Regions from separate parts of the Chryseobacterium sp. KBW03 genome, predicted to be linked through region 1. Evidence: riboswitches for the same ligand, from Rfam matches in the RefSeq annotation. Region 1 holds a riboswitch; each other region holds the start of a gene.

Region 1 (7,622 bases):
TAAGAGTAAGTTCAGGAATAATTTCCGGCTGATAGCTCATAAATACGGCAGGTGTCCACTCTCTCGCATCTCCCGGCCTTTTGTTTTTTCTTACTTCTTCAAAAGTAAAGGTTCCTAAAAGGCTTCCCAGGATTTTGAACCTGTTCCACTGATAAGTCGTTGCCACTGCTACCAATGTGGTGTAACGGGTAGGATAAGAAAAATTATCCAGATTGGCATCCAGATTATTGTACTGAAAATCCCCACTCAGGCTGACATCCCAATTGGGTGTGATAGAATAGATATTGGATGAGGAAAGATAGAGTTCTCGTTGGATATAGGTGTTATCGGTATAAATAATAGACTGCGAACGAACCGTATCCATGAAATGGGTATAATCGTAAGCAAATTTTGCCTTCAGCTGGGTTTCAAATTTTGGAAACAGCTTTTTTCTCAGGTTAGCCTGTACGAAATAGTTTTCATCGGAAAGCCTTGCGCCTCTGCCTCCAAAACGACCGTTAACAATAGGCGCCGGCATTCCACGGTCTGAAATATAACCATAGCCTCTGATATTCCAGCTTCCGTTATTTAAAGTTCCGTTGAGAGAAGTTTCAAAACGTTTTGCTTTGATATCCGAATCCTGTCTTTTTGCAATGGTATCATAAGCCTGCTGGCCATCGGGATATTTCTTTGCATACCGAAATCTGTAAATTCCGTCACTCTGCATAAATTCTCCACTGAAGCTGGCAGAAACCCGGTCTGAAATCTTCTGTTCCAATCGGAATGACGGGTTGAAAAGATCAATAGAAGCACTTTTTGCTCTGATCACAAGATTGGTTTTTCTTGTTCCTTTAAATACCGGTGTTTTCGGCTGTAAATAGATAGATCCCGAAGACCCGAAATCCTTTGCAGGTTGGAAAATTTCACTTTTCTGCCCGTTATACAATGATATTTCTTCCAGATCGTCCAAAGAATATCTTCCCAGATCTACCAGTCCGTTTTGGGCATTTCCCAGTTGAATTCCATCATAGAAAACACCAACGTGCTGGCTTCCCATACTTCGGATATTAATGGTTTTCAAACCACCCAACCCTCCATAGTCTTTGATCTGAACACCGGAGAAATACCGCAGAGCATCTGCAACAGAGTGGCTGTTCAGTCTTTCCAGCTGCTCGCCCTGTAAGGTTTGTGCCGGAAGGATTTCTTTAAAATTCTTTTTGTAAAGATTGATTCCTTTAATTGTCTCTTCCTCCAGACTATCTTTTTTCTTGGTTTGAGAAAACAAAAGTTGAGATGTTATCACCAGTATTGTGAAAACAGCTTTATGAATTGTAGAAGTAGTTAGTTTTGCTGCCATTAGCTCATTTAAGATAATGATGACGCTAATGGATATAAGAAAACAACGACAAAGCACAGCTATCACTGCACAGAATCATTGATGTCCTAAGCTTTATTCCACGAAAGCGTCAAACGATTATTTTCTGGCAGGTCTTCTGACTTACTCCATTTTTGAAATCCTTCCCATTAAAAAAAACAGTGGATATATTCTTCAAAAATCTTGGTGTGGAGCTTACAGCAGCGGGTCTGTCCCGGATTTTCACCGGATTCCCTTTTAAGAGCTTTTTAGGGCTCACCAAATTTCGGCAAAGATAAAGAATTATTCCTAACCCCCAATTAAAATCATGATTCATAAACAATTAAAGCTCCCGAAGGAGCTTTAACATCATTTTATTAAGGGTTTCACTTTAAATTCCAATATTCAGAAAAATACTGAATCTCGATTTTGCTTCAATATCTCCTCCTGCCAGATGAGTGTACATGGGAAGCATTATCTCACTTCCCAAACTCAGTTTTTTATAAGAGGCTTCAAATCCTAGTTTCCCATATAACGCACTTCCAGCAGTATTGGGTAAAGCTTCATCGAATTGTTTATTCTGGGCATACACTTCTCCCTGAACGCCCGTTTTTACAGAAAATATAGATTTTTCATATCCCGCAACCTGATAAAAACCTGTCGCAGCATAGTTCCATTGGTTTCCAAAACGGTAATTTTTCTTATTCTCCGTCTTGATCGTATAGTCTGTATTGACCATTACCGCCACTTTATTTTTCTGAAACTTATAATTCAAAGCGGCCTGATAATCCCAGCTTCCGGTTCCCAGCTGAAAACTCGGATTAACACCGGAAACTCCTTTTTCATCAAATTTTCCCAAAGGAATTTTCACTCCTAAACCTCCACTCAGATGGTGGAAATTATCTTTAGAGCTCATCAGCTGATAAATTCCCATCAGATTCAGATCCCCTATTCCATTGATTTTGATATCTCCCTGTAAGGTTTTCTTTTCATGGAAATGGAAAGGCAGACTTGCATATACACTCAGTTTTTTAGTCAATGGAATTTTCCCCCAAAGCTGCAGGGTATTGAAATACTGATCCTGCGTAAGATCTTTTACAAATAAATTTTCTTTGGCTTTGTAATGCTGGGCAAAGTATTTGATTCCGATAAACTGTGGGTTCAATAAAGACTCAAAGCCTGAAGATCCATTTCCTGCTGCACAGCCGCAAGCATCACAATCATCATCAAAATCGAATCTGCTAAAGGTATTTGGAGCACTATAAGCACTGTCTCTAATGGTCTTCGCCTGATTCTGGCTAAACAGGATCAAACTTACTATCAATATAATCTTCTTCATGTTTTCTATAAATTATTCTGCAAATTTTGGATTGGATATAAAACTTTTGTCGGACAGTGTTTTCAGGAATGCAATGATCGACTGTTTTTCCTGTCTGTTCATGGCTATTCCTATATGACCGTTCTGTTTCAGCTGTGGATCCAGATTGGCATTATCTTCTACCTGATTCGAATAGAAATTAAGGACCGCATCTAAGGTGTAAAACCTCCCGTCATGCATGTAAGGCGCTGTATATTCTACATTTCTCAAACTCGGAACACGGAATTTCATCCAATCTACCTGATTAAGGGTTACTCTGTAACGTCCTGCATCCTTGAATTCCGTGTTATAATACATTCCTGTATTCCGGAAACTCTCATCAGTAAACAGTTCTCCGCTATGACAAGAAGCGCACTTCTGCCCGAACAAAGCCATTCCCTGGGATTCTGCTGAAGTTAGCTGCTCTTTTCCCTGCTTGAATCTATCGTATTTTGAATCCGCAGAGATCAACGAGGCCATAAACTGCGACAAAGCTTTTAGAATTCGTTCTCCTGTAATCGTTTCGTCTCCATAGGCTTCTCTGAAAAGTTTTTTATACTTCTGATCATCTTTTATCTTTGAAATAGCTTCCGGTATGGAGCTGTCCATTTCATTGACATCTGTAATCGGACTGATGGGCTGCTCATTAAGATTATGAATCACTCCGTCCCACATATATCTTTTCAAAAAAACCATATTCTGAATAGGTGGTGCATTCCTGATTCCGATTCTGTCATCCACACCATGACTTACAGTATGCCCGTGATGGGTAAACGCATTTTCCTGAATATGACAGAAACCGCATGAAATGGTATTATTTCTGGAAAGTCTGCCTTCATAGAATAATTTTCGTCCCAACTCCACTCCATTTTTTGTCACAGGATTAGTTGATTTATCAAAAGTCATTTCCGGGAAATAAGAAGGAAACTGCAGGTTATATGCTTCATCCTTTTCCAACGGCTGGATCACCTCATCAGAACAGGAAATACAACTCAACAGAAATACAAGCAGAACCAGTATCGTTTTAACAAAAAAATTAATCATTGTGAACGTGGTCTACTTTAAACATTTTTGTAAGATTATTGGTAACATCTGCCAGGTGTTGGTTTGAACCCATCAACATATCATTAGCTGTTGTCAGGCTAAGAGCTTTTTCTCCGCTCAGAAACTGGTTAAGATCTGCCAAAATATGAACAGAAGGGCGGATTGTTCCGGTTACTCTTGCTGTTGTCGGAAGATTCAATGTAATTTCACGGTATAGGTCAGGCTGCTCATTAGCTGTAACATTCCCCATATTTCCTGTGTGATTCATAAATTCCTTTGAAGGAGCATCATTCCCATATTTCCCTTCCAGTTTTACAAAGACATATCCGGCAGCCCATGACCACGTCATTCCTTTCTGCTTGGCTTTTGTCCAGAATTCTGCTTGTCCGTCTTGTCCCAGCAAATATGCTTTCTGACTGATACCCAATCCAAATCTTATTTTTTTGTAATTATTTTTTGGAATGCCATCCAGGTTAAGATATATAATTCCGGCTACAGCATCTGCCTGGTCAACGATAAAAGCGCCTTTATCAGGGTTGTTTTCATTGTATTTAAATTCATTTCCATTCTCGTCTATCAGGGCGATATTACTGATTACATATTTTAAAGCGGAAAAATTATGTTTCTGTCCATTAGAAGAAGTCTGAGTCGTTTGGTTCAAGACGATATCTCCTACATTATTAAATCCGTTTTCAAATTTGATCTGAAGTTTTCCGGGGGTGGTATCCTGTGGATTATCATCATCCCTGCTGCTTTCGCAGGCTACAAAAGAGAATAAAGTAAAGGCAATAAAGAATAGTGATAAAAATTTATAAATTTTCATTGTTGATTTTTTAAGTTGAATTATATTTTTGAAATGCGGACATTTTTTTACCAGAAAAGGCACAGAAGTTCTTACACTTAAGTTATTTTAAGTGATAAGCTTTATGCATAATAAGAACACTTAAGCTTTTTAAAATCTTTGATTTTTAATTGATGTAAGCTTTTGTGACTTTTGTAGTTGAATAGTGATAGTTTAACTTAAAAAACCGGTGGTTTGAAAATGTGGGTAAGAAACAGAAAAGAGTAAGCTGCTTCGTAAGTAAAGTTGAAATTGAAAAACGAACGCTTTTCAGTAGTAATAATCTCTGTGGTTTCAGGCAGGATATAAGTATCAAGAATTTTCTGTCCTGAATTTTTTATTTTCTGAAAGGGTGAAGATTCTGAATCATTGGTTTTCGCCAATTCTTTACTCAGGTAACATTTTCCGTTACAGTGAACCTCCGGCCTGCTTTTATTAATACAGAGAACTTTGACGATATAATCATAATTTACAGCATACTCTACCAATGGCACCAAAGGTCTTAGCACCATATAAAAAGTAAAAAGTATGCTGTAAAATAATTTCATCAGATTATTTCTTGCTTATAGCTTCATCATATCTTCTGCTGATCTCTTTCCAGTTGGTAACATTCCAGATAGCGGTAAGATAATCTGCTCTTTTATTCTGATATTTTAAATAATAAGCGTGTTCCCATACATCAATTCCGAAGATAGGATTTCCTTTCTCTTCCACTACATCCATTAAAGGATTATCCTGATTGGGTGTTGAAGAAACAAATAGTTTTCCGCTTTTATCCACAGAAAGCCATGCCCATCCTGATCCGAAACGATCTGCTCCGGCTTTAGCCATTTTTTCTTTAAAAGCATCCATACTTCCGAAAGTTTCAGTGATGGCTTTTGCTAATTTTGCTGAAGGCTGTGTATTTTTCTGAGGAGTAAGAACAGTCCAGAACAGTTCATGGTTGTAATGTCCTCCTGCATTGTTTCTCACTGCAGCAGGCAGCTTTGAAGCATTGGAAAGAATCTGAAACAAAGTTTCTTTTTCCTGTGGAGTTCCCGTAATGGCTTTATTCAGGTTAGCTACATACGCTGCGGCATGTTTTGAATAATGAATTTCCATTGTTTGGGCATCAATATTTCCTTCCAAAGCATTATAAGCATATGGCAGAGGTGTCTGCTTAAACTGAGCCACTGCAAACTGGGCCGCGAAAACTGCACTTAGAGCAGCTATTTTCAAAATCTTCATAACGTTTTTGTTTATGGTTTAACAATGTTTTCTATTAGGCTGGAAGAGGGAAGATGGAGGTTAGAAGTTATTTAGCATAAAGTATAACTTCTTCAACTTCTATTTTACTTTATATCAAAAAACCGCCAGATCCTCATCGTCTGGAATAACATCCAGCTTCAAACATCCAGCCTCCCTCTTCTCTATTTCAATAATTTCTTAATATCTTCAATCAGAATTTCTCTGTCTGGGTGGTATTTCCCAGTCAGTTTGGGAGTTTTACCTTCCGGATCTTCATAATTTAATCCTGAATAATACAGAATAGGCATATTTTCTTTGTTGTATCTACATCGGATATTTCCGTCCTGATCTACCAGGGCAATCATTCCGCTGTGATTCAGGCTTTCTCCTTCATCTTCTTTATCGCCTACGTAGATATTAAATTTATCAGCAAGATCACCAATATAGGTACGGTCTCCGGTCAGGAAATGCCAGTTTGGAGATTTCGCACCTATTCTTTGGGCATGTTCTTTCAATGCTGCAGGGGTATCGTTCTCGGGATCAATACTGATGGAGATTATTCCAAAGTTGGGATCATCGATCTGATTCTGGATAGCCTTCATATTGGTATTCATCACCGGGCATATCGTAGGACATTTGCTGAAGAAAAATTCTACCAGATAAACCTTTCCCAACATGTCTTTATTGGTAATTTTCTTACTGTTCTGATCTGTCATTTCAAAATCGGGAACTTTCATTACGGTATAAAGGTTCTTTTTAAAATATCCCATTCCTACCCCTATTCCCAGGAAAAGCAATGCAAATAACGCGATCGGTATGATCACCTTACTTTTATTATTGTTTTTTCTATTTTTGGGCATATTTCTCGGGGCTTTTTTTGAATTCACGTTTGCAGGATACACTGCAAAAACCATACGTTTTATTTTTATATACAGCCGTATCTTTAATAGATCCGGCAGTTTTCATGTGGCAGATAGGATCTTCTTCATTCACTACCTGTACATTTTCCACGTTCTTTCCAGAGGAGTCCATGTGGCTTGCGTGCTTTACCTTAGGCGTTTCCTTGGCACACGACAGTAATGCTATTGACAGCAGGGCAGTCAAAAAAATGGGAGATTTCATTTTAATGTTAAATTGAAATTAATAATGTTAAATAAAGTTATGACACAATGTACAAGTCTGAAAAACCACAGAATTCTTCAAAAGAATCAAGGGATTTCTAACGGCTTACCATTGTTCATTTTAATTGTGGGCTATATCTTCAATGACTTATTAATAAAAGCTTTAAGCACTTTCACTTCATTAACTAAAAATATAGTTTATGATAAAAATTAAGCTAACGGAGGATGGAATATCCTTGAAAAGTATTCTGAAGAATGAGAATTAAAGTAACTTGAATCAGGAATTTCAGAAAGTGATTCTGAGTTCAAATGGCAGGAGAAGGAAAGAATATCATGAGAAATAAAAACATCTAATCCTGCAATCTTTATTGTTTGGGAGCTATTGGATTGTTTTTCTGTTTTTGCAAGTTCTTTTTCCACGTAGCATTTTCCCTTACACGTTGATTGTGGTACATTCCTGTTCTCACAAAGGTTTTTCACAATATAATCATAGTTCACAGCATAGTTTACCAATGGCAAAACGGGACGTATTGCAACAGTAAAAATGATGAATATGGAAATGAATAACCTCAACGATTCTGTTCTCTGTTACAAATATACTACTTCAAAACTGTTTTATGCATGATTTATGATGAATGTCATTAGGGTTGCTTACTGTTACCCACAAAAATTACAAAACTGTGGCTGTTACCAGTATTA
Region 2 (7,622 bases), on a different contig from region 1:
TCTACAGATTATGCAGGACATAAATTTGGTCCGAATTCTATTGAAGTGGAAGATGTTTATATCAGATTAGATCAGGATTTAGCAGAATTCTTTAAATATCTGGATTCAAAAGTAGGAAAAGGAGAGTATACGGTTTTTCTTTCTGCTGACCACGGTGGAGCGCATTCTGTAGGATTCCTTAAAGAACATAAAATCACGACAGGTTTCTTCGGTGAAGATGCAGAAAAGAACCTGAACCAAAAACTGAAAGATAAATTTGGGGCAGATAAATTGATCAATGCGATTGATAACTATCAGATTTATTTTGACAGAAAAGTATTGGCAGACAGCAAGCTTGAATTGGATGATGTAAGAAACTTTGCGGTAAAAGAACTGGAGAAAGATCCTACCGTTTTATATGCTGTTTCAGTGGATAAAGTTCAGGAATCAAGTATTCCGGAGCCGATCAAGCAAAGAATTATCAACGGAATCAACAGACAGAGAAGTGGAGATATTCAGTTAATTTCTCATGACTCTATGCTTCCTCCGTATTCTAAAACAGGAACTACACACAGCGTTTGGAACTCCTATGATTCTCATATTCCATTGATCTTTATGGGATGGGGGGTGAAGCAGGGAGAAAGCAACAAGGCTTATCACATGACAGATATTGCACCTACGGTATCTTCTTTATTGAAAATTCAGTTCCCAAGTGGAAATGTAGGAAACCCGATTACGGAAGTTATTGGTAGATAAATTGAAATTTATACATGATAAAAAAAGCATTCCATTCAGGAATGCTTTTTTGTTTTCATAGCTTATGACGTTCTGATCATTTGCTGTATCTCTTTATGAAATTTCTTATTCTGTTTTCTGATTTTTAGAATATAATATAAAAGAACACCAATAAGAATACATCCCAACAGCACAGAACCAATTTTAATGTAACGGTAATAAGATTTTAGGTTTTCACTTTTTAAAGAGGTTTCCTTATTATGATTATCGATTACCTGGTTAATGGATTTCAGTTCATTCTGCTTTCTTTTAAAACGCATTTCCAGATGCTTTTTATTATACTGCTGATAGAGATTCTGCTGTCCCATAGCCAGATAATTGTCGGATAATTCCTTATAAAGTCCTTCATTCAGGGTGATGTCTCCGGTATTTTTACAAAGGTTTTCAGCTTTTAGTAAAAGATTGACGGCAGATTGGTTTTCATGCTTTTGTTTGTGGATTTCAGCAATTCCTTTTAAGGCGAATGCTTCCAGACTTTTTGCATGATTCTTTCGGGCATAGTTGATAGACTGCAAAAAAGCTTCCTGTGCTTTGTCAATTTGATTGAGATTAAGATAACAGTACCCAATATTGTAATACACCACACTCATATTGGAATAGGTAGTTTTCTTCACGGGAACATTATCATAATTTTGTATCGAAATCAAAAATTTCTCCAAAGCAATTTCCGAATTAGACTGGCTTTTATACACCATTCCTCTTATCGCATGGCTGGCAGCAGTCTCAATATATTTTTCAGGATTTTTCTCAGGTATTTTTGCGATATATTGATCCGCTTCATTCAGTGTTTCAAGGCATTTGCTGAAAAGTTCCATTTGCTGATACTGTATAGCCACTGAAATAAGAACTCCCGCCTGGTTCCTGGGATCATTGGTTTTCTGAGAAAGTTCCTTCGCTTTCAAAATATATTTTAATGATTTCTCAAAGTTTCTTTTAGCAATATTGGCGGTGGAAAGAAGCATGTAAAGATTGATGGAAGTTTTCACATCATGAGACTTTTTTAACAACTGTTCTCCGATTTTAATCGCGTTGTCAGGGTTGTCGTAAATTTCAAGTTTAGCTCTTTTTATTAAGACACTATCCGGTGTCTTTTGAGCTTTAGTGAAAACACAAAGGAATAAGAAGCATAGTGGAAATATCTTTAAAAATGGTTTCATACGGCTTTAGTTTTACTGATTTCCTGAATATAGACATTAGGGGACATTCCGGTAACAGATTTGAAAACGGTTGTAAACGCACTGTGTGACGAAAAACCGGAATATTCTGCAAGGTAGCTTACTTTATAATTAAGAAAAGTAGAATCCTCTCTTAATAGCTGTACAATGTGATTGATCCTGAGTTTGTTGATGTATCCGTTAAAATTTTTCTCTTTATTGTTGATGACTTCCGAAAGGTATTTTGTATTGACCTCCATTTGAGAGGAAAGCAGAGAAAGGGACATGTTTTTATTCAGATAGCGGTCAGATTTTTCAAATTCCTCAAGTTTTTGGAGAATTTCATCTTCCTTTTCTCTGGATATTTTCGTTGAGCCGGAATCTTTTGCTGGTGCATTCGTTTTGTTTAAGATGACCGGTTGAGGTTTCTGACTGATCTGTTTTTCAAAAAAGTCAAACTGTTTTTTTAAGTCTTTATTTTTGCTTTTAATGATTAGAAAATAAATAAACAGCCCTACGACAATCAATGATAAAACGAGAGCCAAAGACCAGGAAGATCTGGTAAGCATATGCTTTTGGAATTCAATATTTTTATTTTGATTGGTTTCAACAAGTTTCACAAGATATCGTATTCCTTCTTTCGAACTTGAATCTGTTTTTGCTTTTAAATCATTGTGAAGTTTATTGTATTGATGGTATTTTGCATCATTATGAACCGCGTAATAGTTACGGGATAGAGATTCATAAATTTTAATCTTTAAATTGTTAAAAGGTAGGTTTTCAATCAATAAAAGCCCGGCTTCCAGTTTTTCAATAGAGGTTGTATAATCCTGTTTCAGAAAATAATATTGGGAAAGATTCTCATAGGCCAGACCTAGCAGAAAAGGTTTGTTTTCCTGATGTTCAAGATTAGAAATGATACTTTCTATAAGTGTTTTATACTCGATCAGTTTATTTTGTTTCAACAGATAAGAAGCCCGGAAAATCCTGTTTTCCATTTTTATAATTGCATTTTCTTCATTACGATCACTCAGATAGTGATTGCTTTTATCCAGATTTTGTAATGCTGTAGGATAATCTCTGTTGATTCCTGAGTTCAAAGCCTGAAGCTGGTACAGTTTTGCCGTGGTAATTTTCAGAGCAGGATCATTGCTTTTAAGAAGCTTTTGATCAGATAAAAGATGGGTAATAATTCTTTTGGACTGATTATACAAGCCCAGATTTTGGTATTGATCCGCAAGATTATAATCATTGAAGACCTGCATGAAATAAGAAAGTCCTGTTTTTTGATCAGTATCTTCATGTTGAGCAAAAATATTCACAGACTGTACATAGTCACCTTTCATCGCAAACGCTTGGGAAATGATGTTTTGAAGTACCATTTTATGTTCGGTATTCTGGTCACTGACAAGAATTCCCTGGGTATAGCTGATGCATTCGTCAGAATTCTGATAGAGCTTCAGAAATGCCTTATCAGCGAGAATCGTAAAGTCCGGACCGGATTGCCCATTGGTAATAAGCGAGCAGCAAATAGAAATAAACAGTATTATTTTTCTACTATTTTGAAATAATTTTTGTCTTGATAATTTGTTTTTTGTGTTTTTTTGAATAGTTCTGGTAAAATCCATATTCAAAATGGGGTTTTGTATCTATTTGGTTATTAAAGTTTTAAAAATTAAGTTCTTTTTAAATTCACGAATTCTGAAAGTCAAATTCTTTTGAAAGGATGAATATTGTATTAATATTGTTTCCACCAATTCGAAACGCTAAATATAATAAAATATGAAAAATTTTTACAGAATGTCAATGAAAATATTGACGGCTTGTCTTTTCCTGAAATTTGGTTTTGCAGAAGCACAGCTTACTGTAATGGGTTTGGGAAATTATAATGTAGGCGCAGTTTCAGATAATGGAGTGGTAAGTATGCATACCAGTGCAGGAGGAATCTATAAATGGAATGCTGCCGGCGGACTTATACAGATAGGATCAATATCCAATGGATATCCGGCTGCAGGAAGAACTGTTGTTTCGAATGACGGAACCAAAATATCGTCTTCCGTTACCAATGCAGCAACGGGGTTCAATGAAATATCTACTTATGATGTAGCTTCTTCTACATGGGTAAACAGAGGTGGGCTTGTTCCTACCGGATGGGACGGAAGCGTAAGCTCCACCTGGGGAATGTCTACCAACGGAAGCACAGTTGTAGGTCTGGGATATCTTACCGCAGCCAATGCACACGCTGTGAAATGGGATGAAGCAGGTGGAATGATAGACTTGGGAAGTATGGTTTCCGGGCGTAGCTCCAGAGCCAATGCAATCAATGCGGCAGGAACGGTGATTGTGGGCTGGCAGGATGAACCGACAGGTACCAGAAGCGGTGCAAAATGGCAGGATGGAGTAGAGAGTTTTATTACAGATAATAACGGAAATAATGTAGGCGAGGCAGGAGGAATTTCTGCTGATGGAAATACCATCATAGGAGCAGCTAATCCTAATCCCTATGTCTGGAATGCCACAAGCGGGCTTACTTATATAACACATCCTAATGCTTCTTTCAATTTCAAAGGAGGAGCTACGGGAATTTCGGCAGACGGGAAAACGGTGATTGGATATTACAGGGCATTTGGAGCGCCTCCAATGTCGGGAGAAGGCTTTATCTGGACTTCATCCACCGGAAGGATCAATCTGAATGATTATGCAGTATCCTTAGGAATTGCAACGAATGGAGTAACAATGGGACTTCCCCTGGCCATTTCACAGGACGGAAAGAAAATTGCGGGAACGGGAACTAATGCCTCCGGTCAGATAGTCGCTTTTTATCTGGATACCTCTGAATTTTTATCAGTAAATGATACAATGAAAGAAAAAAACAATATTGGTATTTATCCTAATCCTGTAACTCATACACTTTATTTTAAAGGAACAGGAAAAATAGAGAAAGCTGAAATATATAATTTGGTTGGACAAAGGGTGAAAACATTCAATACTGTAGAAGAGCAGTTGAATGTTTCATCCTTGCCAAAAGGAAACTATATTCTACAATACTCAGTGAAAGGAGAAAAACAAGCCTATAAATTCATAAAAAATTAAACATATATAAATAGTAAAAGTAGTGGGATGAATGGCCGTTTTCAATGTTGAAAGCGGCTGTTCTTTTTGTATTTAATTAGCAGAGAGATAAGTTTTTTTAAGCATAAGTCCGGTTTTTGGCGAATACATATAAAAAGCTATCTTTGCAAGAAATTTGGTTTCCAGTATATTGGAATGAAAAGGGAATCGGGTGTAACCCCCGGACTGTCCCCGCAACTGTAAATCGCAACAAAAGTTTCTGCAAAAAACCACTGTCTAAAAACGGGAAGGAGCAGAATGCGAAAGTCAGGAGACCTGCCAACATTATAATAAAAAAAACATATTGCTTTCGGAGGAAAAGTAAAAGAGTATGGATATAAAAAGATCTTTAGTACTGCTTTTTTCATCTTATGGCTGTTTTCTTTTTGGACAAGAGAAGACCATTGACACTATTTATGTCTTCGACAACCAGATGAATAGGGTGAAACTTTTTCATCCCGTAAAAACAATTTCGGCAGAAGAGGCCGAGAAAAACTCCAGTAACCTTTCAGAACTCCTGAGATTTCAGTCGCAGGTTTATATCAAAGAAAATGGGCGTGGTGCTGTTTCTTCACCATCTTTCAGAGGAACTACTGCTCAGCAGACGGCTTTTGTATGGAACGGAATTAATATCAACTCCAATTTTTTAGGACAGGGGGATATCAATAATATTGCTTTGTTCGGATATGACCAGATTGGTATAAAAGCCGGCGGTGGAAGTGTAGTATATGGAAGTGGCGCGATCGGGGGAAGTATACACCTGAATAATACCCTTGATTTTAATAAAGGTTTCCATGGTTCATTATTTTCTGAAGTAGCTTCTTTTAATACCTATAATAATTTTGTAAAAGGATCTTACAGCAATGATAAGTTCAGCTTTAAAGCTTCCGGAAATTATTCTGTAAGCGAAAATGATTATAAGGTAAGCGATCTGAATTATATCAACAGAAACGGAAGTTATTACAATACGACATTCAATGTAGGAGCATCCTATAAGATCAACAGTGATCATAAAGTTTCGTGGCAGAGCCAGTTTTTTGATTCTTCACAGCATTTTCCTGTATATGAAGAAACGGGAACCAAAACAAAATATAAGACCCAAAGTGTAAGAAGTCTTCTTTCGTGGGATTGGAACAAAACAAAGTTCAGTAACTCCTTGAAAGCGGCTTATACAGAAGAGAACTTTCAGTATTTCGGTTCGCTAAATCTTCCTAAATCAAGTGGTGGAACAGGGAAAAATTATATCTTTAAAAATGATTTTAATTATTTCCTGAATTCAAAATGGAATTTTAACCTTATTGGGGAATTTCAGGTCAATAAAGGGGAAGGGTATCAGAGCGGAATATCCAGCGTCAGTAGAAATATTGGTTCTGTTTCCGGATTGTTGAGATATTTTGCAACGAAAGACCTTCGTTTTGAGGGTGGATTTAAGAAAGACTTCGTGGAAGATGTAAAGTCACCGTTTTTGTATTCATTCTCCGGAAAATGGAGCGCTGCAAAATGGTATGATGTGAGCATTAATGTGTCAAAGAATTTCAGATATCCTTCATTTAATGATATTTATTATGAACCGGGAGGAAATAAAGATCTGAGGCCGGAAACTTCTACTCAGGTGGATATGACGAATGAGTTCAAAGCGGGAGATTTCAGGCTTACTTTGTCTCCTTATTATATGAATGTGACGGATCTTATTGTATGGCTGCCTACAGCATTGGGATATTGGCAGGCATTTAATGTCAATAAATCTGAATCTTACGGATTAGAATCTCAGCTGTCTTTCAGTAAACAGTTGGGCAATCATAAGATCCGAGCCAATGCAGGATATTATTACGCAAAATCTATCGATAAAGAAACAAACATGCAGAGACCTTATGTTCCTATGCACAGGGGAACTGCCAATATAGATTATGAATATGGCTTCTTTAAGTTTTTCGCACAGGGACTGCTGAATGGTGTTACCTATACGACCAGTGATGAAAAGAGATCAGATGCTATTGATCCTTATTTTCTTTTGAACGTGGGAGTTTCTGCAACATTAGCAAAAAAATATACCTTAGGGTTCAAAGTGAATAATCTAACGGATACCTACTATAAAACAGCTTCTTTTTATCCTTTACCCAAAAGAAATTATAGTGTGTATGCCGCAATAAATTTTTAAAAATTAAAATTGAATAAATTATGAAAATAACTAAACTTTTAACTGTATTATTTGCAGTAGTGTTATTGTTTAACATTTCTTCATGTTCAAGTGATTCTGCAGAGTTTGAAATGTCCCCGATCACATATCAGAACGGATATTTTATCTCTAATGAAGGGAACTTCAACAGCCAGGGGGCTAAAGTAACTTTCCTGACAAGAGACCTAAGCCTGAAGCAAGACGATGTGTATGGGTATAACAACAATAAAGATATTTTGGGTGATGTACTTCAGACCATCGGTCTTAATGGAAATAAGGCGTATCTTGTAATCAATAATTCTAACAAAATTGTTGTTGTTGATCGTTATACATTTAAAAGAGTAGGAGTAATTACGGATCAGATTGATAACCCAAGAGGGATTACTTTTGCTAATGGATTTATTTAT
Region 3 (7,622 bases), on a different contig from region 1:
AAAAGCACTTTCGGACCTTTTGCCAATACCCAGTTATACGGTTATTATCCTATGTTTTTTCTTTCCGTTTTTCCTGATAAAATGTGGAGATACCACTCTAATGTCTGTCAAAGGAACTGATCTTGTAACGGGAGTTTCCAAAAAAGCCATCAATGAGCGAATGAAGGAAAGCCTCAAAAAAAGTTCACCTTTTGGTGCTGCATTCGGAAATGATAAAGCAGAAGCAGATACCTCTTCAGACACAGACATTGAATATTCACCTCTGAACGAACCTAAAGATAAAAAAGACCATCAAAACATCTCTCCTAACCCATTTATTATCATTACATTGCTGGCCGCCATTGCAGGTATTGTCGTTCAAGTGATGAAGAATATCAGAAAGAAATATCTTTATCATATCATTCTATCTATTATTGGACTCGCCTCTTTACTTATTTTTTATCTGACGTTTCAATCCAATATGGAAGGATTTGGAAATAATAAAATGGCAATGGGATTCGGAAGTGATATCTCGATCAGCTATGGTTTCGGGACTGCGTTTTATCTATGTGCCGTTTTATATCTTTTCGTTCTTTTATTCTATGGAGTCTTTTCTTACTTTCTAAAAAATGATCCACAAGCCATTTATGGATCTACAAAACAAAATACAGAATCTTAAAACTGTATTCCAGATAAAAAAGAGTGCTTTTCCAAGCACTCTTTTTTTATTTTATTTCTTAATGAATTTTAGTCGGGTTACCTTTTCTTTGTCTTTCAACTGGATAAAATAAACTCCTTTTGAAAGATGATGAAGGCTCACTTTATGATCTGAAACTTTACCTTCTTCTGTTTTTTGTCCCACGGCATTATAAATTTCAAAATTGGCTGCTTCTGAAATTCCTGAGATATTTAAAATATCCGATGCCGGATTAGGATAAATTTCAGGCTGTATAGATTTTCCTGATTCTCCAACGCCTAATGTGAGATTTATTATATCTACCCCATAATCTTCAACCTCACCATAGGTGAATGTTCCACAAGCATCTGTAAGTAACGTTTGACTTGAAACTACACGCATTACAACACCACACGTTGTCAATGCGGCAAAACTTGGAATGGTAAATACCGACACAGCCGGAGCTGACTGAGTAATATTATTAGCACTCATCACTCTTTCACTGGCTTCAAAAATACCGTTAGCATTAAGGTCTATCCATGCAGTAACTGCTATTGTGCCAGGAGCTCCGGTCCAGGTATTACTTACCGAAAGTGTATTGCCCACACTTCCTACAAGAAATTTTATCCTACGGCTTACATCGCTTCTGTAATCTGTATAGTTAGAGGCGCCAGAGCTGCTTATCATAGGCGTTCCTACCCCTGAAGAAGTTACTGTAACATTGGAGATATGCATCATACTTGTATCTGTAGAAGCACTTGCGCAGTAATTGAGCACTGTTGTAAAAAATATAGGATTGGACCATGTCCCCTGAGTAGTACATGTTTTTGAAACCTGTACTTCATACACTGTACAAGGCTGCAGATTCGTAATAGTAAAAGAGTTTTGGCCCTGTACCGTGGTACCTGTCATCCAGGTAGTCGTTCCAGGTAGTCTGTATCTGATCATATTATCCGGAGTATTGGGATCTGCAGTCCAGGTGACTGTTCCGGAGGTAAGGGTTACATTTGATATCTGGACACCCGTTGGGGCATTCGTATCACAATAGAATAAAGATTTTGATCCTTCTTCTATTTTGTTTTCTGCCTGAAAGCTGGAAATTCCCAAAATAAAAGAGAATACATAAAGTAGTTTTTTGGTCATGTTTATTAGTTTTAAAATTCTCTTGAAAAATAAGGCGTTTTCCGGAATATACTTTACATCCACTCCATATATTATTGTATTTTTTCAATACATTTGAAATTAAAAATGTAAAAGATACATTTCTATTGGTATCTCATTTTTACTGTTACTCTATGATCAAAAACTTTTCTATTCTTTGGATTTTTTATAAAAAAATAGTACTTCCCGCCCTGCTGTTTTCATTACTCATTTCTTTTTTGCTTCCCTTCGGGTTTGAAACGTTTGGATTAAGTTTTCTTCTAATTTTACCAGTCCTTCACTACTTTATTTATGAATTAAGGTTTAAAAACGAATATTATTTCTACGCCAATTTAGGACTTTCAAGAATCTTTCTTTGGAGCGGAACTCTTTTATTGAGTCTCATTGTAAAATTTATAACTTTATTCTTATGAGTAAACTTCATATTGACAGTGTAACAAAATCCTTCAATGAGAGAAAAATTTTGCAGGACATTTATATTGGGTGTGAAACGGGTCAAATTACAGGGCTGTTGGGTAGAAACGGAAGCGGAAAATCGACCTTATTAAAAATCATTTTCGGAGTTATCAGCAGTGATACTCAGTTTATCAGATGTGATGACAAAGTTTTGAAAAATAGATCAGACCGGAAAAACAGGATATCCTATTTACCGCAGAACCTCTTTCTCCCTAAATATGAAACCGTTAAAAGACTGATTCCCCTTTTCTGTAATAAAGAAAATACAGACCTCTTATTTTCCTCAGAACTCATACATCCCTTTCTTCATGAAAAGCCTAAAAACCTTTCCAAAGGTGAGCAAAGACTTATTGAAACTCTGATGATCATTCATTCTGAAGCTGATTTTGCTTTACTGGACGAACCGTTTCACAGTCTTTCTCCAATAGTTTGCGAAGAATTAAAGAAAACCATTCGCCAACAGTCAAACAATAAAGGTTTTATCATTTCTGATCATAATTATCAGGATGTTCTGGATATTTCAGACTCAATATATCTGCTTTCTGACGGCCATCTGAAACAAATACAAGATTTTAAAGAACTGCAGCGGTATAATTATCTCCCGAAAAGCATTTAATTTATATATTTGGGGGATCAAAAAATTTTCATGATGACTTTCATAAACAAAGCATTCTATGTATCCGCTTTCAGTATTTTTTCTTTAGCCTTTGTAAAAGGACAGAATAAGGTTCCTTTTGGAGTTGTAAAAGCTGAAGAGGGATATGCCAATGTACGGGTTCATAAAGACAATTACCGAAAAATTGTAGACAAGATCCGTATGCGTAAAGGAGATGTATTCGTTTATGTAAAGCCTGCTCCCGGAGAAACAGAATGGATCTGGATCAAATATCCTGAAAAACAGGATGATGACAAACCGTTTGTACGTTATGAAACTCTTGATAAAGAAGGAATGGTCAATAAAGAACGTATTGCTTATATCGATCAGCTTCCGGCGTATACTCCTTCAAAATCTAAAAACGGGAGATCACTTATTTTCACAGACAATTCTGATCCGAAAATTCCTACCGCTCAAAGAAGCAAGGTTGTGATTGATGTCTATCCTTCCAACGCGGGCTACCGTAAAAAGGAAAAAGATGCGGAAGGAAAGCTCCTTACCATCGATAAAGTAAAGCCCTGGGGAATTGGAAACGACCTTCCTGAAGGGATGACCGAGATCAAATCGATCAGAGTACAGCAGCCCGGAAGAGGTTCTGTTTTTGTAAGAGAAGCGATCAAAAATATGTTCCAGCCTACCATGGATTTTGAGAACATTGGGGTAACCTCTCTTGACAATGACAATATTTTCCTATACATGATAAATGGTTCGGGAGAGAACAGATATACCACTCTCTGGACGATCAAGAAAGGGAGAGTAATCAGCCAGATTATTTACCATAATCCGGAATAAATTCATTATTTTTGCACTCGAAAAGTTTTACACTTATTCATCACAGAAATTGGTTCTGCATCACTGCAGATTAAAAGGGAACCGTGTGAAAATCACGGACTGTCGCGCAACTGTAAGTAACTGAAATCTTTATCAAAGATCCACTGTGCGAGGCATGGGAAGGAGATAAAGATGTTACGAGTCAGGAGACCTGCCTTTTTCTTAAACATGTAACTTTCGCGATTTGAAGTTGTATTGATCTGATGGATTGTTTCAGGAATTCTATAAGTTCCTGTCATTATTCTGTTATTTTAATATCATTTTATTTCGCTTTAATTAATAATGATATATGACTACAGAAGAAAGAATTGAAGCATCCGAAACCAGAATCTTTAAAGCGGTTTTCCCTAACACAACCAATCATTATGATACCCTTTTTGGAGGTACGGCGATGCAGCTGATGGACGAAGTAGCTTTTATTACCGCAACCCGATTTGCAAGAAAAAGAGTGGTAACAGTGAGCAGTGACAAGATCGATTTCAAGAAACCTATTCCTGCCGGAACGATTGTTGAGTTGATCGGAAAAGTGTCATACGTAGGAAAAACCAGTATGAAAGTAAATGTTGAAATCTACACCGAGCAGATGTATTCCTATGAAAGAGAAAAAGCCATTGTAGGTGATTTCACTTTTGTAGCAATAGACGAGTTCAAGAAACCAATCCAGATACTATAAATAATAAGCTTCGGGCGGCCTTTGGCCGCCCGAAATTTTTCTATTCTCACTGAAATTATTTCAAAACTTTTTCTGTTTCCAGACTTCTGTTCAGCAGCAGTTCAAAAGCCTCTCCCATTTCATCTGAGGCTCTTGTGATCGCATTTTCAAGTATATTTCTGATTTGCTTTTCTGTTACTCCGGCTTCCGTCCAGCTCTTTCCTGAAGTATGGGAATTTAAGATAAATGGCATGATTCTGTCTATTCCACAGGCAAAAACAGCATCCGGTGTTTTCTCTTCTTCAAACTCAAGCCAAAGATTAAAAAATTCCGAACGTAAAGGTTCATCCAGAATTCCGAAGATCTTCTGAGCAGAAGCTTTCTCTCTTTCAAACTTTCCTACCATTGCTTTTTCATCAAAAATAAAAGTGTCTCCGGCCTCTATTTCCACAAGATCATGAATGGAAAGCATTCTTATCACCCTTAACAAATCTATATCGGTGCGGTTTTTTGCATAGGGATAAAGTATCTGAGCCAGAATGATAATCTGCCAGGAGTGTTCCGCTGTATTTTCTCTTCGGGAATCGTCTGCATTATAATTTCTTCTCTGTACATTTTTCAAAGCATCCACTGCCAGGATAAAATCGATTTCTTTCTGAATTTTCATCTTACTTCTTATTTTCTATTATATTGATCTGCAGGATATACCTTCGTTTTGGTATTCCATTTATTATTGATCTTTTCTTTTGTTATTACTTTTACCTGATCTTCATTAGTCGTATCTTCTTCCTTTTCAAAGACCATATCCAGTCCTTTATTCGGAATTACGGCATATTCCATCGTGAAAAAATTGCAGCATCCTGATTTTCCATAAGCGATGAGGCGTTTGCGCTTGGCATCAACATCAAAAATATCAAGGGAATTGGAAGCAAGATCCGTAAGCTCTTTACTCTTCACAAATGCCATTCTGGTACTATTGAACACATATACATCGTATGAAGCAGCGCTATAGTTCCCCATATTTCCGTTTCTTATCGCAATATCTTCTGTTCCGTCAAAATTAAAATCATCTATAATCACAGAATTTTGCGGCTTTGTTAACTGAATCATTTTCCCCGGGGTCAGCTTCTGGCTTTCTTCTGTTTCCAGAACAAGATCATCGGAAACAAAAGTCTGTACCTTACTGTTTCTGTTATCAAAAAGCTCCACAGTCCCCTTTCCACTGCATCGGCTGTCATAACAATTTTCTACCTTGATGATCGCACTATAGTTTTTTGACGCATTTTTTACTTCAAACTGATATTGCCCGAAACATAAGGGACCCAACAAAAGAAAAGCCGATAAGTTCTTATACTTATTTAAAATATTCATGGTAATAGTAATTTGGATTTAGGTGTTTTCTATTGCTAACAAAAATACGAATCATAATACCGATCTCAAAATATCAATCCCATTATCTCTCAGAATTTAAAACAGTTTTATTCCTTCAAATAAAAGGATATCCGCTGATAAGAAGCTGTTTCCCGCTATCCGCTCATACTCCTCGCACCGGGCCTAAAACCCAACCCGCTGTGGGGTAACCGCTGCTATCGGGGCTATGATATGAGTAATAAGTAATCGGTAATAAGTAATAAGCAATAATTAATAAATGATGATTTTTTTCCTCTGTATAGGGCATAAAACAAAAGGTCAAAAAAAATAAAGGTCAAAAAAAAGCCTAATCCCTTATTAATAAAGGGAAAATAAAAAAAATAAGCTATATCCAAAAGTAAAACTGATTGTCATTTACTACCTTTTTATTACCATTTTAAATACACTTTAAATAACATTTAAGCACCCTTATAGGATGCTTATTCTTTTTTATGGCAAAAACAGCCTTGTAATAATGTAGAATGCGGAATTTTCATAAATAAAGTGAGTCTAATATCCTTTTATTTATAATACTATCTGGTTAAAATAGCTCTTGAAAGAATTTTCAAAAAAAGTAATAGCAGTTACGTTAGGGGTTACGTTTGGAGTTACTCTATAGTGTAGTTACTGGTTGAGTGTAGTATGTGATTTGTTTAAAATTAACATCAAAAATACATTAAATACAATCATTGTGCCCCCTATTTTTCACACTTTATAAAACGTAAAATATTGATAATCAGAATAAACTGATGATCTTATTTTTTGAAGGGGTGTTTTTATTGAACTCTGCGTTTTACTTCTTGTAATTCTGCTTCTAAATCGTCCATTCTGTCATAAATATCAGCAGGATCAGGTAGTTGAAAATTTAGATGTAGTTTGACTTCCCACACCTCCTTTATAGATAATGGATTGATGTTCTGGGTGGGGAAATTTCGTCTATTATCTGATTTACAGATTAAATTGTCATATTTACTTATGCGGTTAATGCATCTCTTTATAATGCCGTCTTCAACTTCATTTGAGATGATTGCATATATTTTATTATCTTTTATATCTTTCTCCCAGTCATCAATAAACTGACCTACTACATAGCTTTTATTTGGCAATGTTGGAAACATTGAATTTCCTTCCACTTCAAACATTCTGAATATTCCATTATTTAATCCAGGCATTCTATATGCAGGGAGCTGTTTTATAAATGTAGGGTCATTATAACCTGTGATATACCCAGCTTTCAATGTTTGAGGGACTAAGGCAATGTTATCATGATTATATGAATCAATTGTTACAATTTGAGGAACCCTGTTATCTAATTTAATGTTTTTTGATTCTTTTTCCTTCTCCATGTCTCCAATACCCAATATTAACCATTCGGTATTTATTGCGAATGTTTTACATATTTTTTCAATTACATTGAATTTTGGTTCAGTTCCATTAAGGTAACTACGCACATTTGACTCACCAATTTCTATTTTGTTTGCAAATAGTGAGTTATTTCCACTACAGAAATAGTCAATTAACTGTTTTATTCGCAAATTTATTTCATTCATAATCAATACGTTATAATTAAACCGCAAAATATTACGGGAAACCGTTTGGATAATCGCAAATAAATGCGATATTTGTCCCAACAAAAAGACAATTGAAACAATGGACAAACCTACAAAAAAAAGAATTAAGTACAATGAGGACATTCTGAATGTTTTAAGAAGTAGATACGGCTACACTTTTGATTTCATTCGAAAATCATTGCGAGGTGATCGAGTTGGTGAAATGCCTGATCAATTAATAAAAGAATATAA
Region 4 (7,622 bases), on a different contig from region 1:
ATGTTTCCGAACGAGGCTGATCATCCCGTACAAATGACCATTGTAAAATCGTAACAGGACCGGTAAGCATTCCTTTCACCCATTTTTCAGTCTGAGATTGCGCATATTGAGACCAATATACCGTCATAGGAGTCGGGCGGGAAACATCTCCAAAAATTACAGGAGGCTTTACACAACGGCTTCCGTAGCTCTGTGCCCATCCGTTTTTAGTAAATACAAATCCTTCCAGCTGTTCTCCGAAATATTCAACCATGTCATTGCGCTCAAATTCTCCGTGTACCAGCACATCAATTCCGATTTCTTCCTGCCAGCGAATCGTTCTTTGGGTTTCTTCTTTCAGTAGAGCATCATATTGTTCTGCTGTCAGCTCTCCTTTCTTGAACTTTGCTCTCCAGCTTCTTACTTCTGTTGTCTGAGGAAATGATCCGATTGTTGTCGTTGGGAATAAAGGAAGCTGTAATTCTTTTTGCTGTTCTTCTTTACGGATTTTGAATGTATTTATTCTTTGAGCATCCTTTTCAGTGACAGCATGGGCCCTTTGCTTCACTTTATCATTATGAATAAGAGACGACGTTCTTCTGCTTGCAATTGCTTTTTTATTGTCTTCAAATGTTGCAAGAATCTGTTCATTTTCTGTTCCGGAAGCCAGCTCTTTAAGCGTTACTACTTCTTCTACTTTCTGTTTGGCGAAAGCCAGCCAGTTTTTAATCTCAGCATTCAGATGGGTTTCAAAATCCAGATCACAAGGTGAGTGAAGCAATGAACAAGATGGAGCAATTAAAATCCTTTCAGATCCTAATTTTTCAACAGCTTTTTTGATGAAGGACAATGACTTTTCATAATCATTTTTCCAGATATTTCTTCCATCCACCACTCCTAATGAAAGACTTAAGCTTTCCGGAATACCATTCAGAATATCATCCAACTGCTCAGGATTTCTTACAAGATCGATATGCAGTACATCCACAGGAAGTGAAGCAGCAAGCGATACATTATCTTTCAATCCGTCAAAATATGCAGCAACAATAAATTTCAGTTTCGGGAAACGTTTTCTTATTTCAGAATAAACAAAATGATAAGTTTCTTTCGCTTTCTCCGTTAAATCCAACGCCAGAAAAGGTTCGTCAAACTGAATCCATTCTGCGCCCTGCTCCTGAAGCTTGGTTAAGATCTCTGTGTATACGGGAAGAAGATTTCCAGCCAGATCCAGTTTATCAAATCCTTCTTCTTTTTCTTTTCCTAAAAGAAGATAAGAAACAAGTCCGATAATAACTGGTTTTGCGTTGATTCCCGCCTGTTTTGCTCCTGCAAATTCATTGAAAATTTTATCCGAGCTTAGCTTAAACTGTTGGTTTTTATAAAATTCGGGAACGATATAGTGATAATTGGTGTCAAACCACTTGGTCATTTCCATTGCTGTGATATCCAATCCTTCTTTCTGATATCCTCTTGCCATGGCAAAATAAAGATCCAGTTCAGAATTATTCTTTTTCAGCACCACTTCATGATAACGTGCCGGGATTGCTCCTACTACAAGGCTCATGTCCAATACCTGATCATAATATGAGAAATCATTACACGGAATAAGATCAATTCCTGCTTCTTTCTGAATATTCCAGTTTTGGTTACAGATAGTTCTGCCTGTATTCAGAAGTTCTTCCAGAAGAATTTTACCTGACCAATATTGCTCGCAGGCTTTTTTGAGTTCTCTTTTGCTACCAATACGCGGATAGCCCAGAATGTGAGTTTGCATTTTTTAAACTTTTTAATTAAACTTAATGATAAAGCCCTTTAAAATGTTTCATAATGCTTTGGGTAAAGAGTTTTTGGAAAATAGTAATATAGCGAACGGTACAATTTCTCTCACACGAAAAAATGCATTATCCGATATATCATCTGTATGACCCAAAAGCTTCAGACCGCGAAAGCATTGTCAATTCAGTAAAGGCAGGTCTCCTGACTTGTAACAGCTTCTGTCATCCTTCCCGCTTTGGCAGTGGATATGCAAGGACAGAAACCTTTGGTGTGTTACTTACAGTTGCGCGACAGCTCGTGATTCTCACACGATTCCCTATTAATTTACCTTACGTAAAACCTTTCCTGTTTGATGAAGTATCTTTAAAGAACTGTACTTTTATTGATAACAATCGCCATCAGTAAAAGTTTTTAATTTTGTGTAAAATTAATAATACAGAATAAAAACACAATCAAAGTAAATTAATTAAGCAAATTAATCTTTTGAAAAATAAAATTAAAGCATATAATTCTGTAAATTTGACTGTTTTAATACTATAAAAGAATAATATTCTGTGGAACAACTCGATGATAAGGATGTACAGCTGCTCAGGCTGCTCCAGAAAAATGCAAAACTGACCGTAAAAGAACTGGCAAAAGAAGTAAACCTTTCTACTTCGCCGGTTTTTGAAAGGGTAAAAAGACTGGAACAGGACGGATTTGTAAAAAGATATGCTGCTGTTCTTGATGCTGAAAAGCTCAACCGTGGGTTTACCGTTTTCTGTCAGATCAAACTAAAAATTCACGACAGGTCTGTAGGCTATGATTTTGTAAAAGAAATTTTAGAAATTGAGGAAGTTGCTGAGTGCTATAATATTTCCGGAGATTTTGACTTTCTTCTGAAAGTACAGGTCAGAGATATGAAGCATTATCAGGATTTTGTATTTAACAAGTTAGGCTCTGTAGATTCCATCGGAAGTACTCACAGCACTTTTGTCATGGCTGAGGTGAAAAACAATCACGGACTGACCATATGATTTGATGGGGAGTTAAAAATTATTGATTCTAAAAAGATTCCATCCCTTATTCTTCTATCCACTTTCTGAAGGAAGAGGTATTGCTTTGGCTGGTAATAAGATGGTCTTTGTATCCTTTTATTTTGATGGAGAGGGTGTTTTTGTTATAACGTTCTATTCTTTCAATATGCTTTTTTTGAACAAGTTCACTTCTGTTGATCCTGAAAAAGGCTAAAGGATCCAGCTGTTTTTCAATTTCTTTTAATGTTGATTCATTCAGCAGGTTTTTCTTTCCAGCAGTGTCAACGGCAAAAACAATTCCTTCTTCTGCTTCAAAGAAAGCAATATCTTCAGTATTTATAAAATAAATTCCCTGATGTGAGCTGATTGTAAATCTCTTTTTATAGTTTTTCCCGGGATGGTTATTATTAAGCATTTGCTGAAGTTTTACGAACACATCCTGCTGCTCAGATGCAGTACTTTTCAGTAACAGAAATTTATTCCAGGCTTTTTGGAAACGATCCTGTGAAAATGGTTTTAAAAGATATTCTATTCCATTACTCTCAAAGGCATTCATCAAGAACTGATCATAGGCCGTAGTAAAGATAATCGGGCTGGAAATATCCACCTGATTATAGATTTCAAAGGCATTTCCATCCAATAATTCAATATCAGAAAAGATCAGATCAACATTTGAATTTTTAAAAAAAGCGATGGCTTCTTCTACTTTGTCAATTTCTGCAACAATTTCAACGGATTCATCGAGCTCACTGATGAAACGTTTCAATTTGTTTCTGGCCGGGATTTCGTCTTCGATGATTACAACTTTTATCATACTTGTTATACTGGAATTATAGGAATGATTACTGAAAATTCATTTTCTGTTTTTAAAATCTCTACCTGCTGATCTGTTAGCAGCGCATATTGTTCGATAAGATTATTCAATGCTCTTCCGGAAGTTTTCTTACTGTTTCGCTTGGGAAGCCTGTTATTAGAAACTGTTATTTTATGATTCAGATCTATTACAATCAAAACAGGATTGGCAAAGGTCCCAATATTATGCTGAACTGCATTTTCCAGCAGCAACTGCAGTGAAAGCGGAATAATATTTCCTGACGCTCCACTATGATTCACTTTCAAAGAATAAACATTTCCATATTTGTACTGTATCAGTTTAAAATATTTTTCTGCAAAAGCCAGTTCTTCTTCCACTGAAATTATTTTTTTATCAGAAACATCCAGAACATAGCGGTATATTTCAGCAAATTCGTTCAAAAAATCAGAAGCTTTTTGTTTATCTTCTTCAATGAGCTGGTCCAGAATATTAAGATTATTAAACAAAAAATGGGGATTAAGCTGTGCTTTCAGCTGATTAATTTTACTGTCAGACAATGCCTGATGATAAAGAGCCAGCTGTTTCTGATAGGCTGTATTCTTTTTGTAATAGCGGTAAGCCAGGAAAAAACTCCCGTATATAAAACCACCAATGAGGTCCGAAAAAGTAGAGAGGGTGACTACTTCCTTGTTGAAATTTTTCTCAATGGTCCCAAAGGCCAATGAAATCATAAAACCTATTATTTTTATAACCAACAGATAGGTCAAAAGTGAAGAGCTGAATATTTTAAGAATATCCTCAATACTGAATGTTGATGATTTTTTCCAATTCTTAATGAAAAAATCCATTACAAAAAAAAGAATACATGCACTGATAAAAGTGGCAACAGCAGCTTCCGGAGTAAAGACATATGCATCTAATGTCCTTCTTATAATTATACGGATATGAATAGATTGCAGATAGGCAAACAAAAGTACAAACAGAAGGAAATATCTGTTCTGATTAACCTGTTTTAAAATAGTTTTCATCAGCTTTATGAGTGGTCATTTTTTCACAAAAATAGCCCTATATTTTTACAGAGCTATTTCTTTGTATTATTATTTTTTCTTTTCGGGAAATGAGGCAGTAACATTCCCTTTATCATCTAAGAAATCCAGCTTGGCTTCATTATTTTTATCCACACAAAATCTGGCTCTTGGCTGTCCTTTGCTGTCAAATAAAAACAGTCCGTTATTTTCATCTTTAGTTTTCCCAAGCAGCATGCGCGGGGCCCCTCCAATCAGTCCCTGCTGTTCATACTCTTTATATTTTTTCTGTATCGCTTCCTGGTCTTTCAGCAGATCCAGCTCTGCCATGATCTCTCCGGTTTTGGTTTGTGATTCTTTTGAGGGACGATCATTGAAATAAAGCCCGCTGGATACTATTCTTTTATCTCCTTTTCTGTAATCCTGAGTCAGCAGCTGCATCACCTGATCTCCATCATACTGATCATAGGTAAGCGATAGTCCGGAACTGTGCCCGTTCTTATTTTTCTGCCCGTCATAGATAAAACCACCACATTCAATTCCATCTTCATTGAAGAAAAGCATCCCTGACCGTTTCTTTCTTGTTTTATTGGTAGGACTTCCATTGATCCTGTCTTCTCCGTTAGGGAATTTCCCGACATTGGTAATAATCATTTTTACAGTACCGTCTTTTTCAACAATATTGATTCTTTCGACATCTATTTCAGTAAATTTCTGATGCCCGTCTGTTTTGAATGCAGAAGCTGTTAAAAAGACAATTCCAATGACTGCTGCAAAAGCAAATGTTCTTAAAAAAATTAATTCCCTGTTCATCTATTATAGTATTAACTGTTTCTATTTTGATAGGTCAAAACTATTAGAACCATGGCTCTTATTCAAACCGAAAACAATGGACTAAGGAAATAAAGAAATAAACGGAAGATTTTTACAGATGAATATACTGTGACTTTCTTTCTGTCACCAGGATCAGTTCACCCAATAAAAAAATCCGCCACTTTATATGACGGATTTTCTATTATTTTTTAAGCTTTTTTAGACTCATTAATTCGCAGCCGGATCAATAAGCTCTGTTGTAAGCCCTAATGATTTTAAGAGATTTTTACTGTCGAACAGTAAAGTCGCATAATGTTTTCCTTTCTTAAAAATCAGTTTTGAACCGCCGGGAAATTCACTGCCGGCATCAAGCTTCTGAGTCTTTGGATTGTATTTACTCAATTTAACTTTACTATCCTGCAATGTACTTTTGTTCATGGTAAGACCAAAAGGCAGTCCTTCTACGATCAAATGCTTATTGTCTGAAATCGTGAAAAACATTTCATTCACCGTATTATCTTTTCCAAGACTGCAATAAAGCTCCAATCCTGTTTTTGTGGGCCATTTCGCATACTTTTCTTCATTGGCATCTTCATAAAACACCGTTTTTACATTCAATGCTTTTGAAATTTTATCGGTGGTCTGCGGGAAAATAAATTCAGAATTTTTGTCTAATAATGAGTTTAGAGCCGCTGATTTCTGTGAAAAAGCAGTTATACTTATTAGTTGAAAAAAGATTGCCAGAATTAAAGTGAATGGTTTGGTCTGCATAGGACTATTTTAATAATTGTAATGATTGGATGGCTAAAGGTATTAAAATTACATTATTTGCCTCTATAAAATTTTTATTAATCTTTTTCATTTTTGCAGAACCAGAATAAAATCTCAGCTTCCTACTATGCTTTTTGTTGTTTCAAAAAATATAATTCAATGCATAAATTCCTTCAATTGAAGATCTGATTCTTATTCCCTTTCCTGTACATTGAATACCGTACCTGCCGGATCTGTAATCCAATGCATATTTTCAGGAAGTTTTTCAATTTCATCACAGGTTTCTATGCCATTTGACTGCAAATATTGTGTTGCTTCTTCTATATCAGGAACTGTAAGCTGTAACCAGGTTTCGGAATGGGTGTAATTGTCGACGCAATCTAACCAAAGGATATTATTCCCGAATTTCACTTCATGTGTTCTGGAAATCGTGGGATTATTAATCGGTTTTTCCTCAACTTCAAACTTTAAAATATCTCTGTAAAAAGCAACTGTTTTTTCATATTTATTTTTAGGAATTTTTATAGCGATATTCATTCCCGCTTCAAATTTTGCATTCATAATACTATTTATTTATGAGGCTATTTTAAAAATCCATTCAGATAATTCAGAATCGTTGTGGTCTGCATCATCAGGCTGACATGGCTTTGACCAGGAACAACGGCCAACTGAGATTTAGGCATAGCGCCCATATCAGCAGCAATGCCTCCGCCTAATAATTTATAGGTTTTTGTAAGCTCTATTTTATCCAGTCCGTCATTGTCTCCGGATATAATTAAAACAGGGGCTGAAATTTTAGAAATATTAGAATCTCCCAGATCAAAAGGCTGTCCGGCAGCAGCGATCATCTGCTCTAAGAATTTTGTCCATTTTGTCTTATCAGGGGCTACTGCCTCATATCCGGTTTGCAGAGGGCTGTTCATAAAAAAGGCAGGTTTCATTGCTTTAAAAGCATTGCTTACTTCAGGTATCCAGCCACTGCTTTTATAGGTTGCTGAAATAATCACCAGCTTATTTAGCCTTTTGGCATTCTGTATAGCAAACTGGTAGGCAATGGCTCCACCAAAACTATATCCTACGACATCTGCTTTGTCAACTTTCAGATAATCCATCACCCCTGCTACATCACTTGCTAACGTGGCGTGTGATAATTTTCGTTCTGAAAATGGGGTGTGTCCATGTCCCTGCAGTTCAATAGCGATTACTTTCCGGTTTTTTGAGAGCTCAGGAATCAATTCTCCCCAATTCATATCGATTGTCATAAAAGCACCATGCAACAATACAATGGGTGCTCCTTGTCCATACACTTCATAATACACTTTAATACCATTAACAGGGGCATAGCCACTCTCAGAAGGTTTTATTTTCTGCCCATACAACTGTGATGTTGTACACATAATGATTGCAATGATCAGTATTGTTTTCAAC

The links. A riboswitch is a leader RNA that binds a small molecule or an ion and turns the genes downstream of it on or off. The one in region 1 is predicted to bind cobalamin.
Region 2: another riboswitch for cobalamin. It lies ahead of DBR39_RS14285 (TonB-dependent receptor plug domain-containing protein); the one in region 1 lies ahead of DBR39_RS08680 (TonB-dependent receptor plug domain-containing protein).
Region 3: another riboswitch for cobalamin. It lies ahead of DBR39_RS13445 (acyl-CoA thioesterase); the one in region 1 lies ahead of DBR39_RS08680 (TonB-dependent receptor plug domain-containing protein).
Region 4: another riboswitch for cobalamin. It lies ahead of metE (5-methyltetrahydropteroyltriglutamate--homocysteine S-methyltransferase); the one in region 1 lies ahead of DBR39_RS08680 (TonB-dependent receptor plug domain-containing protein).

Annotation. Positions count from the first base shown of each region.
Region 1 is NZ_QAJO01000004.1:141,561-149,182, forward strand. It holds gene DBR39_RS08680 (TonB-dependent receptor plug domain-containing protein) at 1-1,336, opposite strand, end outside; cobalamin riboswitch at 1,445-1,632, opposite strand; gene DBR39_RS08685 (transporter) at 1,725-2,672, opposite strand; gene DBR39_RS08690 (cytochrome-c peroxidase) at 2,685-3,734, opposite strand; gene DBR39_RS08695 (MbnP family protein) at 3,727-4,557, opposite strand; gene DBR39_RS08700 (hypothetical protein) at 4,755-5,123, opposite strand; gene DBR39_RS08705 (superoxide dismutase) at 5,128-5,802, opposite strand; gene DBR39_RS08710 (SCO family protein) at 5,985-6,662, opposite strand; gene DBR39_RS24215 (YHS domain-containing protein) at 6,649-6,924, opposite strand; gene DBR39_RS24465 (hypothetical protein) at 7,134-7,343, opposite strand.
Region 2 is NZ_QAJO01000005.1:600,195-607,816, reverse strand. It holds gene pafA (alkaline phosphatase PafA) at 1-735, shown strand, start outside; gene DBR39_RS14300 (tetratricopeptide repeat protein) at 798-1,931, opposite strand; gene DBR39_RS14295 (helix-turn-helix domain-containing protein) at 1,928-3,556, opposite strand; gene DBR39_RS14290 (T9SS type A sorting domain-containing protein) at 3,711-5,021, shown strand; cobalamin riboswitch at 5,160-5,338, shown strand; gene DBR39_RS14285 (TonB-dependent receptor plug domain-containing protein) at 5,371-7,197, shown strand; gene DBR39_RS14280 (DUF5074 domain-containing protein) at 7,218-7,622, shown strand, end outside.
Region 3 is NZ_QAJO01000005.1:429,602-437,223, forward strand. It holds gene DBR39_RS13425 (hypothetical protein) at 1-658, shown strand, start outside; gene DBR39_RS13430 (GEVED domain-containing protein) at 710-1,798, opposite strand; gene DBR39_RS13435 (ATP-binding cassette domain-containing protein) at 2,226-2,888, shown strand; gene DBR39_RS13440 (hypothetical protein) at 2,919-3,719, shown strand; cobalamin riboswitch at 3,753-3,932, shown strand; gene DBR39_RS13445 (acyl-CoA thioesterase) at 4,048-4,431, shown strand; gene DBR39_RS13450 (HD domain-containing protein) at 4,487-5,077, opposite strand; gene DBR39_RS13455 (XAC2610-related protein) at 5,086-5,781, opposite strand; gene DBR39_RS13460 (helix-turn-helix transcriptional regulator) at 6,597-7,370, opposite strand; gene DBR39_RS13465 (hypothetical protein) at 7,471-7,622, shown strand, end outside.
Region 4 is NZ_QAJO01000003.1:89,036-96,657, reverse strand. It holds gene metE (5-methyltetrahydropteroyltriglutamate--homocysteine S-methyltransferase) at 1-1,753, opposite strand, end outside; cobalamin riboswitch at 1,929-2,114, opposite strand; gene DBR39_RS04340 (Lrp/AsnC family transcriptional regulator) at 2,310-2,771, shown strand; gene DBR39_RS04335 (LytR/AlgR family response regulator transcription factor) at 2,818-3,585, opposite strand; gene DBR39_RS04330 (sensor histidine kinase) at 3,591-4,613, opposite strand; gene DBR39_RS04325 (hypothetical protein) at 4,683-5,423, opposite strand; gene DBR39_RS04320 (hypothetical protein) at 5,652-6,194, opposite strand; gene DBR39_RS04315 (VOC family protein) at 6,387-6,755, opposite strand; gene DBR39_RS04310 (alpha/beta fold hydrolase) at 6,776-7,622, opposite strand, start outside.